Regions from separate parts of the Arthrobacter sulfonylureivorans genome, predicted to be linked through region 1. Evidence: predicted binding sites of a transcription regulator. Region 1 holds the regulator's gene; the other holds the start of a gene.

Evidence for each region. Region 1 encodes HspR, which represses chaperone genes until heat shock. Its sites were predicted from a motif close to AAGTTGAGTCNNNNNGACTCAACTT; they were not measured.
Region 2: a site for HspR is predicted at 7,299-7,323, ahead of MNQ99_RS16705 (ATP-dependent Clp protease ATP-binding subunit). Genes of this name have one in related genera too.

Annotation. Positions count from the first base shown of each region.
Region 1 covers NZ_CP093326.1:811,829-823,152, reverse strand. Annotated here, with positions in the region: gene MNQ99_RS04000 (HutD/Ves family protein) at 1-501, shown strand, start outside; gene MNQ99_RS03995 (YceI family protein) at 600-1,166, opposite strand; gene MNQ99_RS03990 (pyridoxamine 5'-phosphate oxidase family protein) at 1,399-1,869, shown strand; gene MNQ99_RS03985 (YccF domain-containing protein) at 1,957-2,388, opposite strand; gene MNQ99_RS03980 (DEAD/DEAH box helicase) at 2,816-4,549, opposite strand; gene trmB (tRNA (guanosine(46)-N7)-methyltransferase TrmB) at 4,788-5,699, shown strand; gene MNQ99_RS03970 (anti-sigma factor family protein) at 5,723-6,379, opposite strand; gene MNQ99_RS03965 (sigma-70 family RNA polymerase sigma factor) at 6,376-6,873, opposite strand; gene MNQ99_RS03960 (COG4315 family predicted lipoprotein) at 7,141-7,686, shown strand; gene MNQ99_RS03955 (UPF0758 domain-containing protein) at 7,895-8,269, shown strand; gene MNQ99_RS03950 (heat shock protein transcriptional repressor HspR) at 8,199-8,606, opposite strand; gene MNQ99_RS03945 (DnaJ C-terminal domain-containing protein) at 8,687-9,652, opposite strand; gene MNQ99_RS03940 (nucleotide exchange factor GrpE) at 9,775-10,446, opposite strand; gene dnaK (molecular chaperone DnaK) at 10,449-11,324, opposite strand, start outside.
Region 2 covers NZ_CP093326.1:3,617,493-3,628,816, forward strand. Annotated here, with positions in the region: gene MNQ99_RS16665 (aldehyde dehydrogenase family protein) at 58-1,494, opposite strand; gene MNQ99_RS16670 (NAD-dependent epimerase/dehydratase family protein) at 1,803-2,873, shown strand; gene MNQ99_RS16675 (hypothetical protein) at 2,953-3,159, shown strand; gene MNQ99_RS16680 (hypothetical protein) at 3,208-3,615, shown strand; gene MNQ99_RS16685 (hypothetical protein) at 4,318-4,863, shown strand; gene MNQ99_RS16690 (Y-family DNA polymerase) at 4,867-6,177, opposite strand; gene MNQ99_RS16695 (LexA family protein) at 6,170-6,589, opposite strand; gene MNQ99_RS16700 (hypothetical protein) at 6,874-7,191, opposite strand; gene MNQ99_RS16705 (ATP-dependent Clp protease ATP-binding subunit) at 7,402-9,990, shown strand; gene MNQ99_RS16710 (TetR/AcrR family transcriptional regulator) at 10,070-10,771, opposite strand; gene MNQ99_RS16715 (NAD(P)-dependent alcohol dehydrogenase) at 10,875-11,324, shown strand, end outside.

The DNA.
Region 1 (11,324 bases):
ACCCGGGAGGTGGCCGCCGGCGACGTTGGCGCTGACGGGCTCCCGGCGTGGCGGCTGAGCCTGGCGGACATCGGTACCGACGGCAGCTTCTCCGAGTTTCCCGGCATGGACCGGATCTTCACCGTGGTGGACGGCGACGTCGCCTTCCTGACCGTGGACGGAACCCAGCACCAGATGGAGCGCTTCCGGCCGTTCCGGTTCGACGGCGGCAGCAGCGCCGAATGCAGCCTGCCCACCGGACCGTGCCGTGCGCTGAACGTGATGGCACGCCGCGGGGCCTGGGGTGCGGGGCTGTTGATCGTCGAACTCTCCAAGAAGCGGCCGCTGGCCGTTGCCGACGGACAGTTCCTGGTGCTGCTGCAGGGCCAGGCGCAGGCGACGGCGGACGGCACGGCCCACCCGCTGAAAGCCTACGACACAGTGGCCGGCTCGGCGGTTCCCGCGGAGGTCAGCGGGCGCGGCTTCGCGGCGCTGGTCTCGGTTTATCCGGACGAGGACTGAGCGCGGCTCATTGACTGGTGACCAAGGCCGGCTGGTGACCAGGCCGGCGAAGGTGGCGGCCTCCGGCCAGGCGTGGTCAGGACTCTCTTACTGCCCGCTTACCGCCCGGCGGCGGACTCTACCTTGACGGCGGAGACCTCGAATTCCAGCATCACGCGGTCCGAAACCAGCATGCCGCCCGAATCCAGTGCCGTGTTCCACTTGACCCCGAACTCTTGGCGGTCGATGCGCCGGGAACCTTCGAAGCCTGCGCGCAGCTGGCCGCCGGGGTCCCGTTCCACGCCGATGAAGTCGATCGGCACCGCCACCTGCTTGGTGACGCCGCGGATGGTGAGGTCGCCGTTCACAATAAAGTTTCCGGCCTCCACCTGGTCGATCCGGGTGCTGACGAACGTGATCTCCGGGTAGTTTGGCGCGTCGAAGAAGTCGTTGGTCCGCAGGTGCTCGTCGCGCTGCGGGCTGCGGGTATCGATGCTGGCGACCTTGATGGTGAGCCTGACCGAGGAATTGGCAGGGTTGTCCACGTCTGCGTGGATGACGCCCTCGATGTCGTTGAACGCTCCCCGGACTTTGGTCACCATGGCGTGGCGGGTGGAAAAGCCGATGCGCGTATGCGCCGGATCGAACCGCCACTCGCCGGATAGATCCGAAGTCAGTTCGGACATGGCAGAGCCTCCTCCTCGTGGGCACAGGCGCTGTCTCCCCCAATGACTGAACGATGCGCCTGGCCGTCCCCTTCAGCCGCGTGCGGCTCGTGTGGTAATTCCAACACATAATGGGGAGCAATGCACCACATTGACGCTGAAATTCCGAGCCGGTCCTCCGGCGGCAAACGCGCGCGCGCCCGGTGTGCTCCAGCCCCTGTCCCGGCCCGCCGGGGACCAATACACTGATGCCATGACCACCGCGAACGAGATGCCGTCATCAACTACCCAGTTACCGGCGGACGATTGCTGGAAATTGTTCCGCAGCGCCGACTTCGGCCGGCTCGGAGTCATCGTCGAGTCCCACCCGGAGATCTTCCCTGTCAATTACGTGGTGGACCACGGAAGCATAGTGTTCCGTTCCGCCCCGGGAACCAAGCTCGACGCTGCCTTAGCGAATGAGGTAGCGATGGAGGTCGACGGCTTCAATCCGGACACCAGCGTCGCGTGGAGCGTGGTGGCGCGAGGCAGCGCCCAGCGGATGACCAGCATCGACGACGTGCTGGAATCGGCCATGCTGCCGCTGTTCCCGTGGCAGTCCGGCGAGAAGAACAATTTCGTCCGCATCGTCCCGTCCGTCGTGACCGGACGGCGGTTTGTGGTGCCGGCCTCGGCCCGCCGCGGCCCGGGGCTCAGCGACAGCCACCGGTTCCGGATCGAGTAGGGCGCTGCCCGGCGGCCGATGCGCGCGGCCCGGTAGGACGCTGTGGGGCGGCCGGCGGTGGCCGCCGGCGCGGGCAAGCCGTGGAGATCAGCGCCAGTTGGCAGTGCCCGGCTGATAGCCGGCGACAAAACCGCGGAACGTCCGGTCGGTGGACACTATCTCCTTGCCCAGCGGCGTGAGGGAGACCGGAATCATTTTCAGGTTCGCAATCGCCAGCGGGATTCCGATGATGGTGATGGCCTGCGCGATGGCGGTCAGCACATGCCCGATCGCGATCCAGATGCCGGCAACCAGTAACCAGATGATGTTTCCCAGCGTGGACAGGAAGTAGGTGCGTCCGCCTCGGTCCACCACCATGCGCCCGAACGGCCACAACGCGTAGCCTGCAATCCGGAACGACGCGATGCCGAATGGGATGGTCACGATCAGCAGGCAGCACACAATGCCGGCCAGGAAGTATCCCAAGGCCAGCCAGATGCCGCCGAAGAGCAGCCAGATAATGTTCAGAAGGGCCTTCATCCCACTATTCTGACTGCTGCTGCCGCCGACCGCTATGCGGGGCGCCCCTGAATAACCCCTGAGCTGCAAGGCCCTGCCCTCCAACGATCGGAAAGCGGGCGTGGCCGCGTGTGGGGCGCCCATCCATCGCCCAGGTCAGGGCTAGGCGCCGAGATCATCCTCCACGGCCCCTGCCCTCGTCGTTAGGACGGGGGTCCTCGCCGAGATCACCCCGCACACCCCCTGATATGGACGACGACGATGCATCTGGCCACGGATCACCCCGCCTGCGGCAGCGAAGGCACCCGGCAGCGAAGGCACCGTGCAGCCAGGGCCGCGGGCAGCACGAAGGCCGCGGGGTAGCCCTTCCAAATGGAGGGTCAGCCCTGCGGCCTTCGTTAGTGCGGATGGGTCCGGAGCCGGGCCCCGGCCTGGCTAGCCGGCTTGGCTAGCTGGTCCGGCGCTTCTCCTGCGACGCCGGAGCCGTTGCGCGGCGCGGTCCACGCCGTGCCGGACGCTCGGCAGCCGGTGTTTCGGAGCGGTACACCGGACGGGTGCCGCCGGCAGAACGCTGCGAACCGCCGGCGGCGCGCTGGGCGCCGCCCGTGCGACCGGCACCGCCGGAGCGTGCACCCGAGCCGGCGCGGCTACCTGCTGCGGCCTGGCCCTGGCGCCCGCCGGAGCCCGAGTTGCCGGTGGCGCTCCGGTGGCTGCCATGGCTGGGGGCCGCAACGTCCTGTGAGCGGCCACCACGGTTCTCGCCGCGCGAGGACTGGCGCTGGCCGCCCTCGGACCGACCGCCACGCGCGGCGCCGGCCTGCTGGCGGGCTTCGCCGGCGCGGGCTCCTTCGCCGGTGCGGGCTCCTCCGCCACTGCGGGAGCCTCCGCCGCTGCGGCCACTGCCGGTTCGCAGGGCACGCTTGCGCTGGGCGTTGGCGCCGGTAGAGGTACCGCCGCCGCGCTGGGGCTGCTTCGATGCCTGCTGCTGGGCCCGCAACTGCGGATCCACCGGTACGGCGACCTCGCCCACCAGGTTCGCCAGCAGTTCGGAGGAGGCGGTGACGTTCTCGAAGGCCACGTCCACGCCGGCGGCCTTCATCAGTTTGCCGACTTCGAGACGCTGTTCCGGCAGCGCCAAGGTCACCACGGTGCCGTCGGAACCGGCGCGGGCGGTCCGGCCGGAGCGGTGCAGGTACGCCTTGTGCTCGGTGGGCGGGTCCACGTGGATCACCAGTTCCACCTCGTCCACGTGCACGCCGCGGGCCGCCACGTCGGTGGCCACCAGCACGCGCACGCTGCCGGTGGAGAACTCGGCCAGGTTGCGGTCACGGGCGTTCTGCGACAGGTTGCCGTGCAGGTCCACCGCCGGGATGCCGGCAGCCGTGAGGGCCTTGGCCAGCTTGCGGGCGTGGTGCTTGGTGCGGGTGAACAGCACGCGTCGGCCGGTGCCGGCGGCGAGCTTGTTGAGCACCTGCTTCTTTTCCGAAGCATCGCGGGTCACCAGCACGTGGTGTTCCATCGTGGTGACCGCGGCCTGCGGGTCGTCCACGGAGTGGGTCAGCGGGCTGGACAGGTAACGCTGCACCAGCTTGTCCACGCCGTTGTCCAGCGTGGCGGAGAACAGCATGCGCTGGCCGCCGGTCGGTGTGGTGTCCAGCAGCTTCTTCACCACGGGCAGGAAGCCCAGGTCGGCCATGTGGTCTGCCTCGTCCAGGACGGTGATTTCCACCGATTCCAGCGTGATGATCTTCTGCTTCATCAGGTCTTCAAGCCGGCCGGGGCAGGCAATCACAATGTCGACGCCGGCGCGCAGCGCCTTTTCCTGCCGCTGCTGCGAAACGCCGCCGTAGATCACGGTGGTGTTCAGGCCCAGCTCGACGGCCAACGGTTCAATGGTGTTGTTAAGCTGCGTGGCCAACTCGCGGGTCGGCGCCAGCACCAGGCCCAGCGGGCGTCCCGGCTTGCGGAAATGGGCGGCTTCGCGCTCGGCCAACCGTGCCACCATCGGCAGCGCGAAGGCCAGGGTCTTGCCGGATCCGGTGCGGCCGCGGCCCAGCACGTCACGGCCGGCCAGCGTATCGGGCAGCGTCTCGGTCTGGATGGGGAAGGGGGCCTCAATGCCATCGGCGGCGAGCTTCGAAACGAGGGGCTTGGGCACGCCAAGGGCAGCAAAAGTAGTCATAATAAAGTGCGAATATCTTCCGGTCAGTGTCCCCGCGGCAGGTTAGCCCAGGGTCGCCGAAGAAAAATCAGACAGTGCCAACCGCCCCGGATCAGCCCGGTCACGTCATCTGACGGAAAAGCGGCGGTGCAAATGAAAGCGTTCATCGACGCAGGAAAACGCGTCTATTGCGTTTTCGAGTACCCCCAGTCTAACAGCACGGCCGGGCCGCACCCGCACTGGCGATACGCTGGTAGGGATGACCAGCAACTCCCCCACCCCTGATTCTTCCGCGTACGACGACGGTGCGCGCCTCACGCCGCCCATCCACCTCGCCCAGCCGGTCAGCTTTGTGCGCCGCGGCTCGCGGCTGCAGGGCCGGCGCCAGCAGGCCTGGGACGAATACGCCCCGAAGTTCGCCGTCGACCTCCCCCGGGACGGCGGCGACACCACCGTGGACCCGGACTACGTCTTTGATGCGGCGGCAGCCTTCGGGCGCTCCGCGCCGCTGGTGGTGGAGATCGGCTCCGGCCTGGGCGAAGCCGTTTGCCATGCCGCCGAACAAGATCCGGAACGGAACTTCCTGGCCCTGGAGGTCTACCGTCCCGGACTGGCGCAGACCCTGCTGCGGATCGGCCAGCGGGATCTGGCCAACGTCCGCGTTGCCCAGGTCAACGCACCGGACGCCCTGGCCACCATGCTGCCCGAGTCTTCGCTGTCCGAGCTCTGGGTGTTCTTCCCCGACCCGTGGCACAAGACCCGCCACCACAAGCGCCGACTGGTGCAGGAAAGCTTCGTGGAGCTCGCTGCGCGGGTGCTGCAGCCCGGCGGGACCTGGCGGCTGGCCACGGACTGGTCCGACTACGCCATCCAGATGCGCCGGGTCGTCGATGCCTCGCCGGACTTCAGCAACCTGCACGAAGGTGAGCGCACCGGCGCGGACAGCCCGTTGACCCAGGTCTGGGAGAGCGGTGTCGAAGGGGTCGTCGGCGGCGCGCCGGTCCGCGAGGGCAAGGTCCCCGTCAGCACCGGCAACGCCAGCACCGGCGAAGGCATGGACGAGCTGGGCGGCTGGGCACCCCGCTTCGACGGCCGGACCATGACCAGCTTCGAGCAGAAGGCGCACGACGCGGGACGGATGATCTTCGACCTCGCCTACCGCAGGAACTGATCCGCTCCGCTCCCCGGCCGGACTCAGTTGGTGGTCACTGCCGCCAGCGTGGCATCCGCGTCGTTGCGCAGTTCCACCAGGGCGATTTCGTCGGTGTCCATGGCGCAGGACGCGGTGAGGGTGGCCCGGCCGGCCGGGGTGGCCTGCCAGGATGCCACCTGGTAGGTGTAACCGGACTTACCGGTCACCCACAGGGTGAGGATGCCGTCCTGGGGCAACTTCTCCCCGGCCACGTCCATCTCCGTCCCCCAGGTCTTGTGCACCAGGGCCAGCTCAACCTGCAGGCCGCCGTCGGCAGTCATGGTGTAGGTATCCGACGGCGGTTGCGGCTGCTGGGCCAGCAGCGGCCCGACCGATGCCCCGGCCACCAGGCACACCCCCGCCACGGCTGCCACCAGCCCGGTCCACCGGCGTCGTTCTTTCCGGCGCCGCAGGGCCAGTTCATCCACGAGTTCGCGGGTGCGTTCCTCGAGTTCTTGCGGCGGCGGGGATTCCAAGTCCAGCGCCGCGCCGCGCGGCAGCGCGTCCAACAGATCCGGCAGCGATTCCAGTTCGGCCGCGTCACGCCGGCACTCCAGGCAGTCCGCCAGATGCTCTTCGAATGCCGCCCGCTCATGACGGTCCAGCCCGCCCAGGATATAGAGGCCGAGCAGTTGGTGCTGTTCCTCGCTGGTGTTCACGACTGACCCACCCCCATCTCATCCAGTACCGACCGCAGGGCCTTCGCGGCATAAAACGCGCGCGACTTCACGGTGCCCAGCGGAATGCCCAGCGACTGCGCAGCCTCGGCAGCGGTGAGCCGCTGGTAGTGCAGGGCCAAAATGATGTTGCGGTGGTCCGTACTGATTCGTGCCAGGGCTTCCTCCATGACCACGCGCAGCAGTAGTCGATCAAACTGGTCTTCTTCAATGGCGGGCTCGTCCTCGCCCCATCCGGTCTCCTCCGGCCTACGGCTGCGGCGCCGGTAACCGTCGATGATGACGTGCCGGGCAGTCTGGTACAGGTAGCCGCGCATATTCTCCGTTTCCGGGCCGCGCTTCCACACCCGCAGGATCGTTTCCTGGACAACGTCCTCCACTTGGTCCGCGTTGGAGGTGGCGGCGCGCACGAACCGCCGCAGCGCTGTGGCATGCTCGCGGTAGAGACGGGCCACAGCCTCGTCATCGAGTGACACGGCCGCCTCCTCCCTGGCCGGGAACCGCCCTGTCGCTAACCGACGGCGGTCGCTAACCGGCGGCGCCGGTGCCGTCCCGGCTCTTCTATCCAGTACGACGACGGCGGCGGCCTTCCGGTTCAGCCGCACCGAAAATCGCCAGTGGCGGAAATCCCGATCGCCCGGCGTTGAACCATTGTGGGCGCGTGCGGCGTCTTTTCCAATAGCGGGTCGCGCCCCGCGGCACCGCACTCCGGGCAGCACCCGGGAGACGGCAAAGGAACCCTCATGAAAATCACACAGACAGCCCGGGCCGCCCTGCTGGCCGCTGGCATGCTGGTCCTGGCCGGTTGTGGCGGCAACTCCGGCACGGAAGAGCCCGCAGCGACACAGGCGCCGCCGGCGAGCGAATCCGGCATGGCCACAGAATCGTCTTCCCCGCAGATGTCGGAGGGCGGGCAGACCGGCGGGGAAATGGCCGGCGCTACCGACACGCTGGCCACCGCGGACACCAACCTCGGCAAAATCGTTGTAGACGGGGCAGGCATGACGGTCTACTACTTCACCAAAGACGTTCCCGACTCGGGCAAGAGCGCCTGCACTGGCGATTGCTTGGCGGCGTGGCCGCCTGTGCTGGCTGAGACAGAGCCGAAACTCGACGGAGTCACCGCCAAGGTCGGGCTCATCGACACTCCCGATGGGAAGCACCAAGTCACCCTCAACGGCATGCCCATCTACTACTGGGCCCAGGACAAAGCCCCCGGCGACACCACCGGGCAGGACGTGAACGAGGTCTGGTACGTCGTCGCCCCCAACGGAGACATGATCAAGTAATCCGCGCCACCATCCGCCCGCAGCTGCCCAGTTGGGGCAGGGTAGCTGCGGGTTCCCTTGCCACGGCACGTCCGCCTGCGCTCCCCGGTCCGTGCTCGCAGAGGCCGCGCCAGCAGCCTGCCTCCACAGGCGCGGTTCGGGAACCGGATGTCCACACCCGTCCGCCCCGGGATAGCTGGCAGGGCTGCCGCCGTCTTACCGTGAAGCCATGGACAGCCATACCAGCATTGCCGAGATGCCCGAAGAAGACCGGCCGCGCGAGCGCCTTGCGCGTTTCGGAATGCGCCGACTGCGCGACGCCGAAGTCATGGCGCTTGTGGTTGGCTCCGGATCGCGCACGGCCAGCAGCGTCGAACTGGCGCACGCGGTCCTGAAGAAACTGGGAGGTCCGGCCGGGCTTCGGGAAGCCTCGGTCGAGGAACTGCTGGCCGTCCCGGGGGTGGGCGGAGCGCTGGCCGCCCGCATTGCCGGCGCCATGGAACTGGCGCGACGGGCGGCTGCACGCGAACGGATCAGCGCTGCGGGCGCCAAACCACCATCGCTTGGCTGCGCGGACGAGGCCGCTGGCCGCGGACCAGACTGACCACGTCGCCGGCAAGCCCGGCGGCGAACACGCGGCTGGAATCGGCGCGGCGCTGCCTGGCCATCAGTTCCTCGGACAGGTCCTGGACCTGGGCCCGCAGGGCTGCCACCTCGTTCTGCAGCTGGAGGATGCGCTTGATCCCTTCCAGTGAGACGCCTTCCTGGGACAGCCGCTGGACTTCGCGCAGCGTGTTCACATCCTGCTGGGAGTAGCGGCGCTGTCTGCCCCGCTGGCGCGATGGGGAGACCAGCCCCAGGCGGTCATACTGGCGCAGGGTCTGCGGGTGCATGTCGGCCAGTTCGGCGGCCACCGAAATCACGAAAATCGGCGCATTCATATCTATACCCACGGTGCTCTCCCTCCTGCGCTGCGCGCGTTTTCCGCCCGGTCCTTCCGGTCTGCTGAAACTCCGACCGGCTACAACCGCGCCTTGGCGGCAAGGTTGCCGCGCGGATCGGATCCGGCGGTCGCCGCCGCGAAGGCGTTGACCGCGTCTTCTGCCTCCTTGCCAAGGTTCTGCGGGACCACCACGTCGATGGTTACCAGCAGGTCACCGGTGTTCTTCGCGGTCTTCACCCCGCGTCCCTTCACGCGCAGCGTCCGACCGGACGGCGTTCCGGCCGGCACCTTGACCTTGACGAGTTCACCGGCCAGTGTAGGCACTTCGATCTGCGCCCCCAGCGCGGCCTCCGGGAAGGTCACCGGGACGTGGATGCGGATGTTGTCGCCGTCACGCTGGAAAAAGGTATGTGGCTTGACGTTGACGGTCACCATCAGGTCGCCTGCACCGGCCGGACCCGGCTGGCCCTTGCCGCGGACGCGGACCTTCTGCCCGTCCTTAATGCCGGCGGGGATCCGCACATCGATGACCTCGCCGCTGGGCTCGCGCAATCCGATGGTGGTGCCGTTGATGGAACCGGCAAAGGAAATGCTGGTGCTCGCGGTGCGGTCCGCACCCTTGCGCGGCGCCTGCTGCTGGTAGCCGCCGAATCCGCCGAACAGGTCGGCGAACTCCGGCGGAACGTTTCCCGAGGAACTGGTGCGGGTGCGGGCACCCTGGCCGAACAGGTTGCCGAAAATGTCCTCGAAGCCGCCGGCCCCCGGCCCACCGGCGCCCCCCGGGCCTCCGGCGCTGAAGCGGGCGCCGCTGCCCATCGCCCGGATCGCGTCGTATTGCTCGCGTTCCTGCGGGTCGGACAGGACCGAGTACGCCTCGGAGACGTCCTTGAACTTCTTCTCCGACGCGGCGTCGCCCGAGTTGGTGTCCGGATGGTGCGTCCGGGCGAGTTTGCGGTACGCCTTCTTGATGTCGGCGTCGGACGCATCTTTGGAGACACCGAGGATCTTGTAGAAGTCTTTCTCGACCCAGTCCTGGCTAGCCATGCAGGCGCCTCCTTTCAGTTTCACAAAGTCTATGGGCCTTCCGGCCCGGACGATGACGGGTTGGCCTCCGGCGGACCGGAAACCAACCCGTCATCTGTTCCGTCATGGCACCCTGGCGGGCGTCATTCAGCCGGTACAGCCACCACTACCTGGGCGGCGCGCAGCACGCGGTCGCCCGACTTGTAGCCCAGGCGCAGGATCTGGCTGACCGAGTCCACTTCCACCTCTGCATCGGGCTGCTGCATCAAGGCCTCGTGGATGTTCGGGTCGAACTCCACGCCGGTCTCCTCGATACGGGTCAGGCCGTAGGTCGCCAGCACGCTGTCCAGCTTGGTGGCAATGGCAGCGAACGGACCGTCGGCCAAGTCGCCGTGCTGGCGTGCCGCGTCGATGTCGTCGAGGACCGGAAGCAGCGAGTTCATAACACCGATGACAGCCATTTCGCCGGCCACCGCACGGTCGCGTTCGACCCGCTTGCGGTAGTTCACGTACTCGGCTTGCAGTCGGAGCAGGTCGTTCTTGAGCTCCTCTGCTTCCTGCGACGTGGTGCCCTGGGCAACGGACTCCCCCGCCGGGACCTCGGCCCCGTTGAGGATCTCCTCAGCCTGGGCCAGCGCGTCCGCGTCCGCACCCTGACCGGCGGCGGGAGTCTTTTCCGCTGCCTGGTCCGCGTTGCCGTTGCCGGCATCGGCGGCAGCTCCGCGGACCTTTCCGGTCTCCGGATCGATCTTGCGGTTGTCGCGGAAGTTCACCGGCTCTGACTGGCGTTCTTCTTCGTTACCGTTTTCCGCCATGGTTACTTCTTCTCGTCTTCTTCGTCGACCACTTCGGCGTCGACGATGTCCTCGTCGGCGCCGGCCTCGGAGGCACCCTCACCGGCGGGAGCGCCGTCGGCACCGGCTGCGCCGGACTGGGCCTGCGAGTAGATGGCCTCGCCGAGCTTGGTCTGGGATGTCTGCAGCTTCTCGAACGCGGCCTTGACCTCGTCGTCGTTGTCCTGCTTTTCCAGGGCTGACTTCAGGGCGTCGACGTCGGCCTTGACCTCGGTCTTGACCGCTTCCGGCAGCTTGTCGTCGTTGTCGGCGAGCAGTTTGTCAACGGAGTAGGCCAGCTGCTCGGCCGAGTTGCGGACATCGGCGGCCTCGCGGCGCTTCTTGTCCTCGGCGGCGTGCTCTTCAGCTTCACGGACCATGCGGTCGATGTCGTCCTTGGACAGCGCGGTGCCGCCGGTGATGGTCATCGACTGCTCGGCGCCGGTGCCCTTGTCCTTGGCGGAGACGTGCACAATGCCGTTGGCGTCGATGTCGAAGGTGACCTCGACCTGCGGCACGCCCCGCGGAGCCGGGGCGATGCCGGTGAGCTCGAAGGTGCCCAGGGGTTTGTTGTCGCGGGTGAACTCGCGCTCGCCCTGGAAGACCTGGATGGCCACGGACGGCTGGTTGTCGTCAGCGGTCGTGAAGGTCTCGGACCGCTTGGTCGGGATCGCCGTGTTGCGCTCGATCAGGTGCGTCATGATGCCGCCCTTGGTCTCGATGCCCAGCGACAGCGGGGTGACGTCGATCAGCAGCACGTCCTTGCGCTCGCCCTTCAGGACGCCGGCCTGCAGGGCTGCGCCCACGGCCACGACCTCGTCCGGGTTCACGCCCTTGTTCGGCTCCTTGCCGCCGGCCAT
Region 2 (11,324 bases), 1.2 Mb from region 1:
GGAGCAGGCCCGGAGGATAGTTTCCGTCCGGGCCTGCTTCGTTGCCAGTTGCTGCGCTTACCCGGCGATGACCTGCGGGGAGCCGAGCTGCTTGAGCCCTTCGACGCCGAACTCCAGCCCGTAGCCGGACTGCTTGGCACCGCCGAACGGCACCCGGGGATCGATCGCGCCGTGCTTGTTGATCCAGACCGTGCCGGCCTCGATCCGGGCCGCGACCTCGCGGGCCTTGGCCGGGTCGGAGGACCAGACCGAGGCGCCCAGGCCGACCTTCAGGCCGTTGGCCATCGCCACTGCCTCGTCCACGGTGGAGTACTTGATGATCGGCAGTGCCGGACCGAATTGTTCCTCGGCCACCAGCGGGTTGTCGTTGTCGATGTCCGCCACGAGCGTGGCCGGGTAGAAGTAACCGGGCTGGCCCTCGTCCGGGTTGCCGCCGGTGAGCACGCGGGCGCCGGAATCCTTCGCCGCCTGCACCAGCTTCGCGACGATGTCGTACTGGGCCTTGTTCTGCAGCGGGCCCAGCACATTGTTCTCGTCCAGCCCGACGCCCATCGGCATCTGCTCGGCGACTTCGGTCAGCGCGGCGCACACGTCGTCGTAGATGTCCTCGTGCACGTAGAGCCGCTTGAGCGCGGCGCAGGTCTGGCCGGTGTTGATGAACGCGCCCCAGAACAGGTCCTGCGCGGCGGCCTTCGGATCGGTGTCCGGCAGCACGATGCCGGCGTCGTTGCCGCCCAATTCCAGGGTCAGGCGCTTCACCGTGTCCGCGGAGGAACGGATGATCGCCTTGCCGGTGGCGGTGGAACCGGTGAACATGACCTTGTCGATGCCCGCGTGCGCGGAGAGCGCCTCGCCCACCTCGCGGCCGCCCGGGACCACGTGCAGCACGTCGGCCGGCAGCACGGTGTTGAGCACTTCGGCCAGCGCCAGCACGGACAGCGGCGTGTACTCGGAGGGCTTCATCACCACGGTGTTGCCCATCCGCAGCGCCGGAGCCAGCTGCCAGATGCTGATCATCATCGGCCAGTTCCAGGGCCCGATCGCGCCGACCACGCCCAGCGGCCGGTAGTGCAGCTCGGCGTGGTTGCCGTCTTCCTCCACCAACGTTTCCGGCTCCAGTTCGAACGCGGCGGTCGCTCGCAGCCAGCCGGCGCACGCGCCGACCTCGAACCGGGCGTTCGGCCCGTTCAGCGGCTTGCCCTGCTCGCGCGAGAGCAGCTCGGCCAGCGCCTCCGCGTTCGCCTCCACCGCATCCGCGGCCAGGTTCAGGTACTCGCTGCGCTCGGCGTGGCCGCGGCCGGCCCACTCCGGCTGCACGCGGCGGGCGGCCTCGACCGCCGCCTCCAGCTCGGCGACACCCGGCTCGGCCACGCGGCCGACCAGCTCACCGGTGGCCGGATCCTTGATCTTCCGCCCGCCCTCGGCCGGCTGGATTGCTGCGAGCAAATCCGCAGCGGTAGCGAACGTACCCTCGACTGTGGTCTCGGTGGTCATGGTTTTTCCTCCCCGTCTGTGACGACAACTGCCTCCAGCTTGCCGTAGACCCGGCGCGGCTGCTTAGACTTTGCGCGCCGAGGACTTGACGCTGAGCGCATAGCTTCCTTCAGCGGCCGCGTCAGGGCACTCCTCCTGCCGGCAAACGAAGAGGTTCCACGTGAACCGAAATCGTTCAGCGTTCGGCATGAATAACGCGCTGACCTGCAGCTATGCCTTGGGTCCCTCCGTGACGTGGCTATATTCCGTAAGCCCCTGCCCGCTTCCCGCCCTCGCCAAGCCCCGGCATCGGCGGTAGCGTCGGGAGCATGCGAATTGCGGTGGTCGGAGCCAGCGGAAACGTGGGAACAGCGCTTTTGCGGCGCCTGCATGCCGCGCAGAGCGAACGTGCGGATGATTTGGAAATAGTCGGGATTGCCCGGCGCGTGCCGGATGCCGCGCGAGCACCGTACGACGGCGTCACCTGGGTTGCGCTGGACGTCGCCTCAGGCGATGCGCGGCAGAGGCTAGCCGAGGCTTTCAAGGGGTGCGACGCCGTCGTCCATCTTGCCTGGGTGCTGCAGCCGAACCACGACGAAGAGACGATGCGCCGGGTGAACGTGGACGGCACCGCGAATGTGCTCGCCGCCGCCGTCAACGCCGGCGTCGGGCATGTGGTGTGCGCGTCGTCGGTGGGCGCGTACAGCCCAGGGCCGAAAGACTCCCGCGTCAGCGAAGACTGGCCGGCCCGCGGCATCGCGAGTTCGCACTACAGCCGGTTCAAGGGTCAGCAGGAAGAGCTGCTGGACCGGTTTGCCGACGACCATCCGGAGATCAAGGTGGCACGGTTGCGGCCGGGCCTGATCTTCCAGGCCCAGGCAGGCAGCCAGATTGGCCGGTACTTCGTGGGACCGTGGATTCCGAAGTTCTTCGTCAACCGGCTGCGGTTGCCGCTGTTTCCGTTTCCGGAGGAGTTTGTCTTCCAGGCGCTGCACGCTGATGACATGGCGGACGCCTATTGGCGCGTGCTGGATCAAGGTGCCCGCGGTGCCTTCAATGTGGCCGCCGAGCCCGTCCTGACGCCCGGGCTGGTCGCTGCCCTGTTCGGCGCCCGCCGCTGGCTGCCCGTCCCCGTACCGCTGGTCAGATTGCTGGTGGGTGCGGCGTGGTCGGCCCGGCTGCTGGCCAGCGACCCGGGATGGGTGGACATGGCCCGCGCCGCGCCGGTGATGGACACCACCCGCGCGAGGACAGAACTGGGGTGGAACCCGCGGGTTGATTCGGTCTCGGCGATCCGAGAGGTGCTCCACGGCATGGCGGCTGCGGGAGGCGTTCCGGAATCACCGGCCATGCGCCCGCGGAGCCGCTGCACCCGTGCGGAACCGAGGACCGGCGCGTAGTCTGAGCCCCAGGGTGCCGCGCGCGGAACGCGGTGTCCGGTCCGCTCCCCAGAACGACACACTCGAGAAGGAGGATGTGATGGACCAGAACGAAAATTCCCGCCCGGAACAGCCGGACGATCTGGAAGGCGAAGCCCAGCCCGCTGGCGCAGGCGAGAACGACGTCCATGAGGCGCACATCCCGGTCCACGGCGACGAAAAGCTGGCCGACGATCTGGCCAAGAAAGCCTACGGCGACAAGGACCACGATGGCGAAGCCGATACTCCCAACGCGCCGTTCCCCTAGGACCCCCAGGCAACACCTCCATCACCCACCGTATGAAAGGAGCACCCTGTGAAAGGGAAAATCATGTTCGGCGCCGGTCTGGCCCTTGGATTCGTCCTGGGCTCAAAGTCGGGGCGGTCGGCTTACGATTCGCTGAAGACCAAGAGTCAAGAGTTATGGCACAACCCAACCGTGCAGGACAAGGTTCACGAGGCAACGGACGCGGTCAAGGACAAGGCCCCGGGAGTCGCTGAGCAACTCACCGAGGCGGCCAAGAAGGCCGGATCCGCGGCGGCCTCCAAGTTGCCCGGAAAGCATGGGAAGGACGACGTCGGAACCACCGTCACCGACACCGTCTCGGACCCTGCCCTCAACGACCAAACGGGACAGGACTGGACGGACGAGGGCGGCGCCATGCCGGGCCGGCCGGCCACCGGCGGCAGCGACGACCTGCGTCCGCCCGGACCCGGAGTCTGACAGCTCGGACCGCAACCAGCGGGCCCGAGCCGGACTAAACCAGCAACTGATGGAAGGCGGAGCATGACCGAAAGCAACCAGGACAGAGAGCCTCACGGCCAAAAGGACCCTGCGGCGGATGCGGGCGACCCCGGAGATGGGACGTCAGATGAGACGTCGCCAACCGACTCCGCGTCGAAGTCTGGGGACAAAGAGGACATGAATGCACCGCCTGGGCCGGCTGAAGAGAAGGACCGGAAGACGCCGGACGACCGCGGCCTGACCACGGACACCAGTCCCAGCGATTAACCCGCGCCGGCCGGGCGGCGACAACGGTCTGTAGCCAACCTGTTGTCGCCGCCGCCGAGTGGCGGGCTGGACGGGCCGAATGGCGGGCTGGACGGGCGCCACGGTCGGTTCGCACGGCCTGGCGCACGCGTCTCGGTCGGCTGTCGGCGCCTTTAAACCTTTCAAACATCTTTGCGCGTCCGCCTCCGCCCACCCGCCCATCTCCCGCCCGCCCCATCTCCGGACGCAGTAACGCCCCAGTAACGCTGGCAGGACTAAACCGATGCCACGCTCCGTTAGCGGAGGGACCCCTCGTGCAGCGAGGGCTCGGAACTGCTGATAGAAGCGTGAGCCGTGGCCCAGAACATTCTCATCCTTCTTGACGGCGCCGGCTGCCATCTCGGTGCAGCGGGCGGCAGCGATGGATAGAGCCCGGTGTTTGAGTACAAGCTGACACCGCATTTGTCGGTCTCGTTTCAGCGCTACCGTTACCCCGACCACGGTATTGTTTACGCCACCCCTGCCAGTCTGGGTACCTTGCCGTTCTGTGCCGGTTCCGAGGGCCTGACGGTGCCTTCCCCGGACGGAGAAGCCATCTGGATCGGCTTGCTGACCCGGATGGTCTCCAGCGAACCTCTTCTCGTGGGGATGCTGGCCACCAGAGCCGACGGGCAACGCCTGGACGCAGTGGGCGGCGGGGCTGCCGAAGGGACAACGCCCTTGGCTTGGCTCCGGGTGCCGGAGATGCGGCAGCTGCTGGGCATTTCCCATCACGACGACGGCTGGTGGGCGCTGGCCCGCGAAGCGCCCTTAGTCGGGGCGCCATCCTGCGTTTCCGTGACGCTGTTGTCACGGCCAGAGCGCCCCCGGCATGCCGCCGCAGTTGTCTTGCCCATCCAACTAACCGACCCCGCCGCGTTCGAAAGCATCTGCCACACCCGCGTACCGCCGCTGCGGCAAGACTCCACCTACGGCAGCTGATGTCTATGCCTTAACCACCGGAAGCTCTGCCCACTCGGTGGTGTAGCGCGGCGAGGAGAATTCGCGTTTCATGGACCACGCGGCCGGCGCCGCCAGCCCGCCTTGGCCGAGCCCGATGGCGGCTTCTCCGAATTTCGATCGGACGGCACCGAGCAAGTCGCCGATGTTCCGCTGGTCCAAGTCGCTGACGAACGGGTCGAAGGCCTCCTGGCCGGCCGCCGGTTCGAGCCCGGACAGCAGCACTCCTGCCCGGACATAGTGGGCGCCGGGAATGAGGCAGCCGCGCATGGCAGCCACCGCGGCCTTGGTCAGTTGGATCGGATCCTGCGTGGGCGCCGGAAGGTGGACACTGGCGGCGGGAAACGACGCTTCCCCGCCGGCGAACCTGCTGGTCCCCGCCGTCACCGTCAGCACCGAGGCGCGCAGTCCCTCGGCAGCCATCCGGGCGGCGCCGCGCTGGGCGTAAACGGCCATCACCTGATCCATCTCCTCCAGCGCGGTGACCGGTGTGGAGAAGCTGCGCGAGAACATGATCTGCTGCTTGTCGGCCCGTTCCTCGGTGTGCGGGATACAGGCCGTGCCATTCAGTTCCAGCACCGTCCGCTGCAGCACCACGGAGAACTTCTTGCGGATCACCTGTGGGTCCGCGGCCTTCAAATCGGCGATCGACTCGATGCCGATGGCGTTCAGCCGCTTCCCGGTCCGCCCACCCACGCCCCACAGCCCGGTGACGGGAACACGCGACTGGATCCATTCGATGTCCGGCGCCGGCATAGAACCCAGCGAGCAGACGCCGGCCATCTGTGGATTCCGTTTGGCTACGTGGTTGGCGAACTTTGCCAGCGTCTTGGTCCGGGCTACGCCGACGGAGACCGGAACGCCCACCTGTTGGACCACGGCGGCCCGGATCCGGGCCGCCGTCTCCCGCAGCTGCGGCTCATCCCCGGGCAGGCCCAGGAACGACTCGTCGATCGAGTAGACCTCCTGCCAGGCTCCGAACCGGCCCAGCACTTCCATCACCCGGGCGCTGAGGTCGCCGTACAGCTCGTAATTGCTGGATTTTGCCACCAGTCCCCAGGCCTTGGCGCGTGGCGCCACCTGGAACCACGGCGTGCCGGTCTTCAACCCCAGCTGCTTGGCTTCCTCGGAGCGCGCGACCACGCAGCCGTCATTGTTGGACAGGACAACGACGGGGCGTCCCTCAAGCGACGGGTCGAACACCCGCTCACAGGAGACATAGAAGTTGTTGACGTCCACCAGCGCGATCCGTTCACGGAGCTGCGTCGGCGCTGCGGCGGGTCCTTCGCTAAACATGGTGCAGGCAGCGCGTGGCCACGCCCCAAATGCTCAGGTCGCCGAGCTCGCCCACCTCGGTCGGGACACCGCCGTCGTCCGTCTGCAGGCGCACACCGCCGGCGGCCAGATGCAGGCGGCGCACCACCAGCTCCCCGTCCAGCACGGCGATCACCACCGAGCCATCGCGCGGCTCCAGCGCGCGGTCCACGATCAGCTCATCGCCGTCGCAGATTCCGGCCGATGCCATCGAGTTACCGGCCACGCGCATCACGAAGGTACTGGTACGGTCCCGGATCAGGTGCCGGTTCAGGTCGAGGCCGCCGTGGAAATAGTCCCGCGCCGGTGAGGGAAAGCCGCGGGCGTCTTCGGGCGTCCCGTCACCCAGCTCCGGGCCGGCCGACGCGCCGGAGGGGCGCTCCAGACCGAACATGACAAGCCCCCATCTTCGAACAGATCTTCGAAGATCAGACTATCACCCCGGGATCTTCGAAAGCCTTGGGACTAGCTCGGCGGACGTGGACCTCGACCGGCTGCACGGCTCTCTCGGGAGGCGCCAATCGCGGACCATAGCATTCCGCTTCTTCTAGGGGCTTCTGCCCGTCCTCTCGCAGATCCCCCTCAGATTCGCCCGACGATGCCGAGGGCTGCTACCCGGCTGGGGATGGTGGTGAACAACGGGATGACAATCCCCCGCCCTTCTGAGGAAGCAGTCAGTCACGCGGCGCTTTGGATGATGCTCTGCACGTGCTTGGTGCTCAAACGGACGCTGATCGGAAGTTCAGCCCAGTACTCTGCCTCATTGGCCAGTTCGTCGAGAAGGCGCTGGATTTCCTCCGCGCTCATTCCCGCCTTGTGCCCGTCGACAATCACCCTGCCGAGGGCCTGGGCGGCGTCGTCAAAAGTCATATAGGCGTCTCTGATGCCTTCCATGGCTTGCTCGCGCAGATACGCCTCCAGTCGTGGCCCTCCCTCCCGAAACAACCGTTCAAGTTCTTCGCGCCGCTTCTCGAACGCTTCCCTGCTGTCCGTCATGAACCGCTCCTCGACTCCTGATACTGGGAAAAGCAAAGCTACGCTCCACGTCGGCCTGCTGCCGGCGCTATCCCCCTGTGTAGGCATTGTTTTCTGCATGCATCGTCAATGTGAGTCGACTCGACTCAACTTTTCCCGGCTTGTGGAATAATCTTCGGCATGAAGCGTTAACATGAGTCGAAGGCACTCAAGTCCACAGGAGGATCATCAATGCCACTGTTCTTCGGACCCACGTCCGGCAACGGATCATTCGACGAGTTCCTGGTCCGCTACCTGCAGGGCCAGCGTGCGGCGCAGTCCCGCCGCACGGTCGACCTCACCCGGCTGCTCAGCCGCCGCACCCAGGAAGTGCTGGCCCAGGCCGCCGCATTTGCCGCTGGACTCGGCCACACGGAAGTGGATGCGCTGCACATTCTGCGCGTGATGGCCGAACAGGAACCGACTGCCGGCCAGATCAAGCTCGCCGGCGCCGATCCGCGGGACATCGTCCGCGCCGCCGAGCAACGCCTGCCGGAAAAGGCCGAGCCCATCGGCGAGGCGCCGTCCCTGACCCCCTCGGCCCAGCGTGCCCTGCTGGATGCGCACCAGGTGGCCCGGGCGTTTGGCTCCACCTACATTGACCCGGAGCATCTGTTCGCCGCGTTCGTGCTGAACCAGGAAACCGCGGCTGGCCAAATCCTGGCCGGCACCGGCGTCACCCCGCAGGCGCTGCAGCAGGCCAACGCGGCGGAGGCGGCCCAGGCCCACCCGGGCGGCGGCGCCGCAACCCGGCAGGAACAAAACCCCAACTCCGCCACACCCATGCTGGACCAGTTCGGCCTTGACCTGACCGCCCGGGCCCGCGAGAACCAGTTGGACCCGGTGATCGGCCGCGCCGACGAGATCGCGCAAACCATCGAGATCCTGGCCCGCCGAACCAAGAACAACCCGGTCCTGATCGGCGAGGCCGGCGTCGGCAAGACCGCCATCGTGGAAGGGCTGGCCCAAGCGATCGTGGACGGCGATGTTCCGGAGCAGTTGCGCGGCAAGCGCGTGGTGTCGCTGGACCTGCCCGGCATGCTGGCCGGCACCAAATACCGCGGCGACTTCGAGGAACGGCTGACAAAGACCATGGAAGAGATCAGTGCCGCCAGCAGCGAACTGATCGTCTTCATCGACGAACTGCACACCGTGGTCGGCGCCGGCGGAGGCGGCGAGGGCGGCATGGACGCCGGCAACATCCTCAAGCCCCGACTGGCCCGCGGCGAGCTGCACCTGGTCGGCGCCACCACGCTGGGCGAATACCGCAAGGTGGAAAAGGATCCGGCCCTGGAGCGCCGGTTCCAGCCGGTGATGGTGGGCGAACCCTCGATCGAGGACGCCGTGCAGATCCTGGCCGGGCTGAAGGACCGCTACGAAGAGCACCACCAGGTGACCTATACCGACGGAGCCATCCGCGCCGCCGTCGAGATGTCCTCGCGCTACATCACCGACCGCTTCCTGCCGGACAAGGCGATCGACCTGATCGACCAGGCCGGCGCCCGGCTGAGCCTGCGCCGCGGCCCCCGCGTGGACGTGGAGGCGCTGCGCGGACAGCTGGCGGAGCTCGAGTCAGCCAAGAACGCCGCCGTTGCGGAGGAACGCTACGAGGATGCCTCCTCGCTGCGCGATGACATCGAGGAACTGAAGGCCAAGATCGATTCCGCAGCCGAGCCAGCCACCAACGCTACGGAGGACAACGACGGCGGCGCGCGCCTCGGCGTCGTACCCTCCGATGTGGTCGGCGAGGCGGAGATTGCCGAAATCATTGCCCGCGCCACCGGCATTCCGGCCGCCCGGCTGAGCCAGGGCGACCGGCAGCGACTGGCCCGCCTGGAGGAGGACCTGCACGCCCGGGTGATCGGGCAGGACGACGCGGTGACCGCCATCGCCAAGTCGGTACGGCGCAACCGCACCGGCATGGGCGACGAGGGCCGGCCCGTCGGCAGCTTCCTGTTCCTGGGTCCCACCGGGGTGGGCAAAACCGAGCTGGCCAAGGCGCTGGCGGAGTCGCTGTTTGGTGACGAGAACACCATGGTGCGCTTCGACATGAGCGAGTACGGGGAGCGCCACACCGTCTCGCGGCTGGTCGGCGCCCCTCCGGGCTACGTCGGCTACGGCGAGGCCGGCCAGCTGACCGAGCGGGTCCGCCGGCACCCGTACTCGGTGGTGCTGCTGGATGAGGTGGAGAAGGCGCACCCGGACGTGTTCAACCTGCTGCTGCAGGTGCTCGACGACGGACGCCTCACCGATGGGCAGGGCCGCACCGTTGACTTCCGCAACACCGTGGTGATCATGACCTCGAATCTCGGGTCGGAATTCCTGGCCAGCAAGGGCGGGGCGCTGGGCTTCACGTCCAATAACGGCGTGGACGGTTTCGCCTCCGAGCAGGACCTGCGCGCCCGGGTGATGGGCCGGCTGCGCGAGGCCATGCGGCCGGAGTTCCTCAACCGGATCGACGAGATTGTGCTGTTCCGCAAGCTGGAGAAGGAGCAGCTGCGCTCCATTGTGCGGCTGCAGCTGCGCCGGTCCGAGGCCCGTCTGGCCGCCCAGGGCATCTCGCTGGCCGTGGACGAGGACGCGGTGGACTGGATCGCCGAGGCCGGCTACGAACCGGAATACGGCGCCCGGCCGCTGCGTCGCGTGATCCAGCGCGAGCTGGACGACCGGATTGCCGACCTGCTGGTGGCCGAGGCTGTGGCCGAGGGCGGCCGGATCCGCGTGACCCCGGGAGAGGACGGACTCCGGGTGACGGCCGACAGCATGGCCGCCGTGGCATAACGGCGCCAACCACGCCAACGGCAATGGGCGGGGCACTCCACTCAAGGGGTGCCCCGCCCTCTGCCGTTGTGTGCGTCGGCTACGCCGCCCCTGCATCGATGCCACCGACCGGCTCCGGCAGATGGGCGGCGAGGCCATCGAGGATCAGGTCCAGCCCGAAGTCGAACTCGTCGCCAAAATCGTAACCGGGCTGCAGAACGTGCTGCATCGCAAACTCGCGCAGATGTGGATAGTCCCCCGTGCTGAACATTTCCACCATCGGTCCGGCGACTTCCGCTAAGCTGTCCGGCCCGTCGAACGGCAACGACGCCTCCTGCAGGGCCGAGCCATAAACGTAGGCGTCAAGCAGGGCGTAGGTATGCGCGGCCAAGGAAAGGGAAAAACCGGCCGCACGGAGGGTACCGAGGACCGCGTCATGGTGGCGGAGGTTCGCCGGCCCCGGCACCGTCCGGGATTCCATTAGGGCAATCGCCCACGGATGGCGGCGCAGTACCAGACGGGCGGATGTTGCCCGCCGCTTCAGCTCTGCCTTCCACTGGCCGCCCGGTACCGGCAGCTCGATCTCGTTGAAGACGGCATCCACGATGCCATCAAGGATCTCGTCCTTGTTGCGCACGTAGTGGTAGAGGGACATCGGCTTGGTCCCCAAGGACTTGGCCAGCGAGCGGATGGTCAGCCCGGCAAGGCCGCCCCCATCGGCAATGGCCATGGCGGACTGCACTACGCGTTCGCGGCTGAGCGGAAGACGTTCTGTGGGGGAAGCAGCGGATTTTTCATTCATTGTTCCGGCGACTATAGCATTCTCGTACTTTGTACGATACCTTCGTACAAAGTACGACTCAGTCAGCAGTCCCAGTGTCCAAAACCTCGAGAAGGATGCCTCCATGGAACCGAAAGAAACCCCCGCTCCTGCAGGACAGACGCCTCCGGCGGAGGGCAGCGCCGCCTCCCCGGGACAAACCATGCGCGCCATTGTGCAGTACCAGTACGGCTTGGCCGACGCACTGCATCTGGCCACCGTGCCGGTGCCGGACATCACCGACGACCAGGTGCTCATCGAGGTCCGCGCAGCCGGTTTGGATCGCGGGGCATGGCACATGGCCACCGGCCTGCCCTACCCGGTCCGCGTAGTGTCGGGCTGGCGCACCCCCAAGAATCCGATACTCGGCCTTGATGTGGCGGGAACTGTAGCCGCGGTAGGCGCTGCCGTCACGCGGTTTGCCGTCGGAGATGAGGTCTTCGGCTACGGCAAGGGCTCCTTCGCGGAATTCGCGGTGGCCGCGGAGAAAATGCTGGCGCTGAAGCCGGCCGCTCTGAGCTTCGAGCAGGCGGCC